One region of the Priestia sp. SIMBA_032 genome, then DNA from elsewhere that is predicted to be linked to it. Evidence: riboswitches for the same ligand, from Rfam matches in the RefSeq annotation. Region 1 holds a riboswitch; the other holds the start of a gene.

Region 1 (3,629 bases):
CGGTCATTGTTGGGGTAATCTTCGTCGTGACAACACTTATTTTTCTGCAGTTTGTTGATAGATTCAACCGCCGTACCATTCTTACGATTGGCGGCGCGGGTATGGCTCTTTCATTCTTTACACCGGCTATTCTAGGAGCGTTAGGCGTTAATGAAGTCGTTGTTAACTGGGTTACGTTAATTGCTCTTTGCTGCTTTATCCTTTGCTATGCGTTTTCTTGGGCGCCGCTTACGTGGATCATTGTAGGAGAAATTTTCCCGCTTTCTGTACGCGGAATCGGTGCTGGTATTTCATCTGCTTTTAACTGGACAGGATCGCTGGCAGTAGGGCTTGTGTTCCCAATTTTAGCTGATCAGTTTAGTCTGGGCGTTATCTTTTCAACGTTCGGGATCATTTGTATTCTCGGATTATTCTTCATACGTTTTGTAGTTGTTGAAACAAAAGGACGTAGCCTAGAACAAATTGAAACGGACATGGCAACTCGCTCTGAAAGAAATTCTTTAAGTCCGGTTGAGCGTAATAAATACGTCTAATTGTTGTTTAAATGTAAGAGGCTGCGATAAAAGTATGGTAGCCGAAGTGAAAAACGAACCACTGATCAAAGTGTTTGATTAGTGGTTCGTTTTTTTATGGTAAGCGCAGGTTTCATCTGTTGAGTTTCTTCTAGCAGTTGATTGGAGGGAAAGACGCAGACTCCTTCGGGAAAAGCGGAACAGGTGAGACCCCGCAGGAGCGTATGCGACGAGGAGGCTCACCGGACGCCCGCGGAAAGCGAAGTCTTGTACGGAAATCAACTGCGGTGTCACAAGCGATTCAGCTCATGTATTCCATGTGTCTTTAGAGTGGATTCATTTCGTTATGTCTCAACCTCTTTTGGAAAACCGTACATAACTCTTAACGAAACCTTGTAGCAGAAGGTTAAGTCAAGCGTTATAATAGATAATGAAGGATGATATATTCTCTATATTTGTCATATATTTGTATTACATATGTAACTGAAGAAAAACATTCACTTGATATACTGTTTAATGACTTAACTTTATCTTAAAATTTACAGTGAAATGCCTGTTTATAGAGGCTTGGAACATACACAGCAAATGGAGGAGCTATCATGGCAAACGAAAAGATGCAAGAAGGACTTAATCGTTTTATTAAGGAAGATTTAAATGACCTTTTAGGTAGACTGTTTCCCTTAATGGACCGAGAGTGTGCGGAAGAAAAGAGAATGCTTATTGAAACGGCGGTAGAGTACATCTATTCTTCAGGGTATCATCAAGGAGCAAAAGACTTGATCGAAACACATCGAAAAGATGATTACAAATTGTTAAGGCAAAAATTAGCGTCAACGCCTCCTGAAAACTGATTTTTTTGAAATTTCTTTTGACAACATAAATGTAAGGTGTTAAGATGACTCTACATTCAAAATATTATAAACAATCAAAACTCTTATTGAGAGAGGCGGAGGGACTGGCCCTGTGAAGCCCGGCAACCATTTAACAATCTTGTTGAAAAGGTGCTACATCCTGCAAAGCGTACAGCTTTGAAAAATAAGAGAGGATTTCATAGATACTATGCCTCTCTATTCGTGATAGAGAGGCTTTTTATTTTATGTGAATATGTTTTGAATGAACAATTTCATAGAAATGCATCAGGTGCTGTGTAACGAATGTACGCAGCTTAAAAGGGAAGATCGGTGAAAAGCCGGCGCGGTCCCGCCACTGTAATGGGGAGCAACTTATTAACCACTGTTTCATGCTGAAATGGGAAGGGATAGGAAGCGATGAACCTAAGTCAGGAGACCTGCCTGTTGTATGCACTTAAGCTCTACGGGATATAGAGAGGAGTGAGGAATACGTGTTGAGAAAAACAGACTATCTCAACTTTAGTTAAGTATGCGTATCATCTCTCTTTTCATTTCGAAAAGAGAGATTTTTTAGTTTATCGATAAAAAAATATACAGGGAGTGGAAAAAATGAGCAGTGTAAAAAGTTCAAATGTAGGTTATCCAAGAATTGGTGAAAAACGAGAATGGAAAAAAGCGCTTGAGCAGTTTTGGGCAGGGAAGCTAGAGAAAGATATCTTTCTACAGGAAATTGAAGCTCTTCGTCTTGGGCATCTGAAAAAACAGCATGACGCAGGAATTGAACTGATTCCAGTCGGAGATTTTAGCTTATACGATCACGTGTTAGATACAGCCGCTATGTTTGGTTTGGTGCCAAAGCGCTTTGAATATGACGGAGGACCGGTATCGCTTGAAACGTATTTTGACATCGCGCGAGGAACAAAAGGTGCGGTAGCCTCTACGATGACAAAATGGTTTAACACAAATTATCACTATATCGTACCAGAGCTTGAGGAATGTACGCCGGCACTTGTAGAAAATCGCCCGCTTCAATTTTACAAAGAAGCAAAACAGAAGCTGAATATTGAAGGCAAGCCCGTTATTTTAGGTCCAGTAACATTTGTAAAGCTGTCAAAAGGATATAAAGAAAGTGAGTTTAAAAAAGTAGTTGAACAATTTGTTCCTCTTTATGCAACTATCTTAGCGGAGCTGCAGGCAGAAGGAGTAGAGTGGGTACAAATAGATGAGCCGGTTTTATCTACAACGCTATCAAAAGAAGACCTGGCGCTTTACACAGAAGTCTATCAAACTTTGAAGGAAGCGGCACCGAATGTAAAAGTCATTTTGCAAACGTATTTTGACAGCGTTGATTACTATAAGGAAGTCGTGTCTCTTCCTGTTGAAGGAATCGGTTTAGACTTTGTGCATGACCGAGGCGAAAATCTCACGGCGCTTAATAAATATGGTTTTCCAACTGATAAAGTGCTGGCAGCAGGAGTGATTGACGGACGAAACATTTGGCGTGAAAATTTGGACGAGCAGCTTTTAACAATCAGTGAAATTGAAGAAGCCGTATCAAAAGACCGTTTGATTCTGCAGCCTTCATCAAGTCTGCTACATGTTCCTGTCACGGTGAAAAATGAAGAGACGATTGATCCAGTATTGAAAAATGCGCTCTCTTTTGCAGATGAAAAGCTGAAGGAAATTACGCTGTTAACGAAAGCGGTGCAGCAAGGAAAAGAAGCAATAGAAGAAGAAATAAGTGTAAGCAAACAGGCAATTCAAGCATTAAATGGATCATCTTTTCGAAATCATCAAGACGTGCAAAAAGAGCTGAAGCAGCTGCACAGCTATAAAGCAGAGCGACAAGCGCCGTTTGACGTACGTCAGCGCGTTCAGCAAGAAGCTTTTCAACTGCCGCTTCTTCCAACGACAACGATTGGAAGCTTTCCGCAAACAAAAGAAGTGCGAAAAGAGCGTCTAAAATGGCGTAAAGGCGAGTTAAGCGATGAAGCATATGAAGTGTACATTAGCGAGGAAATAAAAAAATGGATTGAAATTCAAGAAAACATCGGCTTAGATGTCCTTGTGCACGGAGAGTTTGAGCGTACGGATATGGTCGAATACTTCGGTGAGAAATTAGGAGGCTTTCAGTTTACGAAGTTTGGCTGGGTGCAATCTTACGGTTCTCGCTGCGTGAAGCCGCCGCTTATTTACGGAGATGTATCGTACGAGCAGGCAATGACGATCAAAGAAACGGTCTACGCACAGTCTCTAACCAATAAGC
Region 2 (3,629 bases), on a different contig from region 1:
GTTTTCTTCCACAAATGAAATGCCTGCTGATTTTAAACGCTCAAACTCTTCTTCAATTCCGTCTACTGCCAGCGCAAAATGATGAACTTTACCTTCATTAGGTAAGCTTGAGTTATACCCTTGAATTAACTCTACGATTACATTTCCTTCTAAGCCTAGAAAAGCTAGCTTCAAAGACGGATCGGTATGTGGCAGTGTTTCGATGAGCTCTAGTCCCACTTTTTGTGTATAGAACTCAATAGATTCTTCTATGTCCTTTACTTGAACGCCTACATGTTCAAATTTTAAAATTGCCATATGCATCACCCGTATCTATAGTATGTAAAAACTATGAAATATATTAAAGAGAAAGGGTAGAGAAGTCAAGATAGGGCTGCTTGTCAGGAAAGGGCTCTTAAATCATATTTTTGCTGGAGTGAATAGGGTAGAGGCTTCCATCAAGAGCAAACGAAATTTTACCTGTTTCTTCGGATACAACTAAAATTAATGCATCCGACTTTTCTGACATTCCAATGGCTGCACGGTGACGTGTTCCCAATTTTTTGTTCGTTGAAATAATAGACGAGAGAGGTAAAACATTAGCAGCTGAAATAAGCTGATTATTTCTAATTAGGACGGCTCCGTCATGTAAGGGTGTCCCTGGATAGAACAGTGTCTCAACTAGCGTAGCGCTGACAGGAGCTTGAATAGGCATTCCTTTTTGAATAAGAGGGTCTACATTTTGTTCCCGTTCAATGACAATTAAAGCGCCGTGACGTTTCTCAGAAAGGTTATGAATAGCTAAGGACAGAGCAGCATATTCAAATGTATAAGGCGATAAGTAATGACGCAAGTAATAAGAGGCGGCCGTAGCTTGAACATCTTGAAATAACCTTCTCATCTCCTCAAAATCACATAGGATACAATGATCACTCGTGTCTAAATGTTTAATTAAATTAGAGGCTTCAGTTGAAATCTGCTGTAAATATGTTCGCACATTATTTTTAATTGTATCGTCTAATTGAAAGGGTTGTCTCTCCATCTTATATAGCTCCTATCTGTCAGTCAGTGTTATCTGTAATGTGTGCTAATGTGGGTGAATTATCCGTAAAGCTTATAAATCCCTTATTAATTTTATAGGGAGGTTTTGCGTTTTATTTAGCAAGAGAATATAAAAAGTTGGAGAAAAAAGAAAGCGTTTTATAAACTGATATGTTCACATTTGGTTTAAATTTACATATGTTGTTTTAAATAAAAGTATAGATATTTCTGTGAATTTAAAGTATAGTTTTCTTATCGGATATATGATTTTTAATGTTGACAAATATTCTAAATATGCTAAAATTTTTAAAAAATGCTTATCAAGAGTGGTGGAGGGATCTGGCCCGCTGAACCCCGGCAACCTGCTTAGCAAGGTGCTAATTCCAGCAAAGTGTGGATCATTTTGAAAGATAAGGTGAAAATTTATTGCCTACCCAGTCTTTCAATATGGAAGACTTTTTATTTTGATATAGCGCAAGCGATAATTTAAGGAGGGACATTAATGACTGTAACCCCCGACTTAAAACAAATCTTTGAGCACGTGGAAGCAAAGTAAGAATTAAATAGTTTCGCTGACTAGACACACTAGAGGCGGTTTTATCCAATTCTAGTGGGTAAAACCGTCTTTTTTTATTGGATAACGCGGATAACTAAGAATTGGAGTGAAGAAAATGGCAGACTTATATACGTACGAAAACTGGAGTGATACATTTCCAGAGTTCGATAGTGAAGATGAAACAAAAGGAGCCCTTTCAGCATTGCAGTGGGCGTATGATACCTATGGAGATTCAATTATTTATGCATCAAGCTTTGGTATTGAAGGAATCGTGTTAATTGATTTAATTTCAAAAGTGAAAAAAGATGCTGAAATTGTCTTTTTAGATACGGGCGTTCATTTTAAAGAAACATATGAAGTAATTGATGCAATTAAAGAACGCTTTCCTGATTTGCGTATTCATATGAAAAAACCGGATTTAACGCTTGCAGAACAAGCCGAAAAACATGGAGATGAGCTTTGGAAGAGTCAGCCTAACCTATGCTGTCAAATTCGAAAAATCATCCCGTTAAGGGAATCTCTTGCTCCTTATGATGCGTGGATTTCTGGTTTGAGACGCGAGCAGTCTGAATCCCGTGCCAACACGAATTATTTTAATAAAGATGAGAAATTCAAGAAAGTGAAAGTCTGCCCGTTAATTCATTGGTCTTGGAAAGAAGTTTGGCGCTATGTGTATAAGCATGATTTACCATATAACAAACTTCATGATCAAGGCTACCCAAGTATCGGCTGTGAGCCCTGTACCGCACCTGCCTACAATGTAGACGATTTACGTTCAGGAAGATGGGCAGGTACACAAAAAGTTGAATGCGGATTACACGAATCTTAAATACGAAAGAGCTGAATAAATGATGCTTTTATATGTTGCCTTTATCATTGCGCTTTTTTTTGCAATGAATATTGGGGCAAGCGGTGCAGCAGCTGCTATGGGCGTTTCATACGGCTCCGGTGCGATTAAAAAGCGAAGAGTAGCCCTTTTCATCTGTGCTGTAGGTATTGTGCTCGGAGCCATCATCGGAGGCGGTGAGGTGGTAAGAACCATCAGTTCAGGTATCATACCTGAAAAATTGCTGTCAGTAGAATTAGTTATTATCATTCTGGCTGCTGCAACGCTGTCACTCTTTTTCGCGAATTTAATTGGTATCCCTCTATCAACAAGTGAAGTAACGGTTGGCTCAGTTGTTGGGGTAGGAGTAGCTTATCAATCTCTGTATGTGGAAAAACTTTTAGTTGTAATGTCTTTTTGGATGATTGTTCCGCTGGTTTCATTTGTCATTGCTTTTTTGATTGGAAAAGTGATAAAACGCAGAGCCCATAAAAAGGAAGCAGAGGGAAAGTGGAAAAGAGTTTTAACGATTTTAGTTATAGCGACGGGATTCTTTGAAGCCTTCTCAGCTGGAATGAATAACGTGGCAAATGCTGTCGGTCCTCTAGTAGGAGCTGGATTAATGGATGCTACAACGGGTGTCATAGCAGGAGGATTGGCTGTGGCGCTTGGAGCTCTTTTATTAGGAGGCCGAGTTATTGAAACAAACGGAAAAAAAATTACTCGCTATTCTGTAGGAGAAGGTTGTATTATCTCGGGTACTGGTGCTTCTCTTGTTACAGCAGCTTCACTTTTTGGTTTGCCTGTACCGCTTACACAGGTCACTACGTCTTCTATTATTGGAATAGGAGCAGCGAAAACGGGATTTACGAAAGAACAGCGCGAAGTGGTCATTCAAATGTTAAAGGTTTGGGTGGTATCCCCTGTGTTTTCACTCGTAATCTCATATGTTCTTGTGAAATTAGTACTTGAAAGCGACTTATATTCATTTGTGGTGCTAGCTAGTGGCTGCATTGCCACAGCAGGTGTTCTAAGCTTAGCTAGGACGACTAGAAGAAAAAGAGCAAGCTTGCAGTCGGAAAAAGAAAAAATGACTGCGTGATTCAAGTGCTTTTTATTATATTGTGTTAATTACTTAAGGAGGATTTTACAAAATGACAACAATTCAAGCACACGGTGGAGAATTAATTAATTTATATCAACCAACATATGACTACACGTCACTAA

The links. Region 1 has a riboswitch for S-adenosylmethionine ahead of metE (5-methyltetrahydropteroyltriglutamate--homocysteine S-methyltransferase). Riboswitches for the same ligand answer to the same signal wherever they lie in the genome.
Region 2: linked by a shared signal. The riboswitch ahead of SB717_RS20870 (phosphoadenylyl-sulfate reductase) and the one ahead of metE (5-methyltetrahydropteroyltriglutamate--homocysteine S-methyltransferase) in region 1 are both predicted to bind S-adenosylmethionine.

The regions. Positions count from the first base shown of each region.
Region 1 covers NZ_JAWRXD010000014.1:63,362-66,990, forward strand. Annotated here, with positions in the region: gene SB717_RS25830 (sugar porter family MFS transporter) at 1-533, shown strand, start outside; gene SB717_RS25835 (hypothetical protein) at 671-841, shown strand; gene SB717_RS25840 (hypothetical protein) at 1,112-1,363, shown strand; SAM riboswitch class I at 1,444-1,554, shown strand; cobalamin riboswitch at 1,634-1,822, shown strand; gene metE (5-methyltetrahydropteroyltriglutamate--homocysteine S-methyltransferase) at 1,973-3,629, shown strand, end outside.
Region 2 covers NZ_JAWRXD010000006.1:305,735-309,363, forward strand. Annotated here, with positions in the region: gene SB717_RS20860 (VOC family protein) at 1-297, opposite strand, end outside; gene cdaS (sporulation-specific diadenylate cyclase CdaS) at 395-1,021, opposite strand; SAM riboswitch class I at 1,335-1,437, shown strand; gene SB717_RS20870 (phosphoadenylyl-sulfate reductase) at 1,692-2,405, shown strand; gene cysP (sulfate permease) at 2,425-3,504, shown strand; gene sat (sulfate adenylyltransferase) at 3,557-3,629, shown strand, end outside.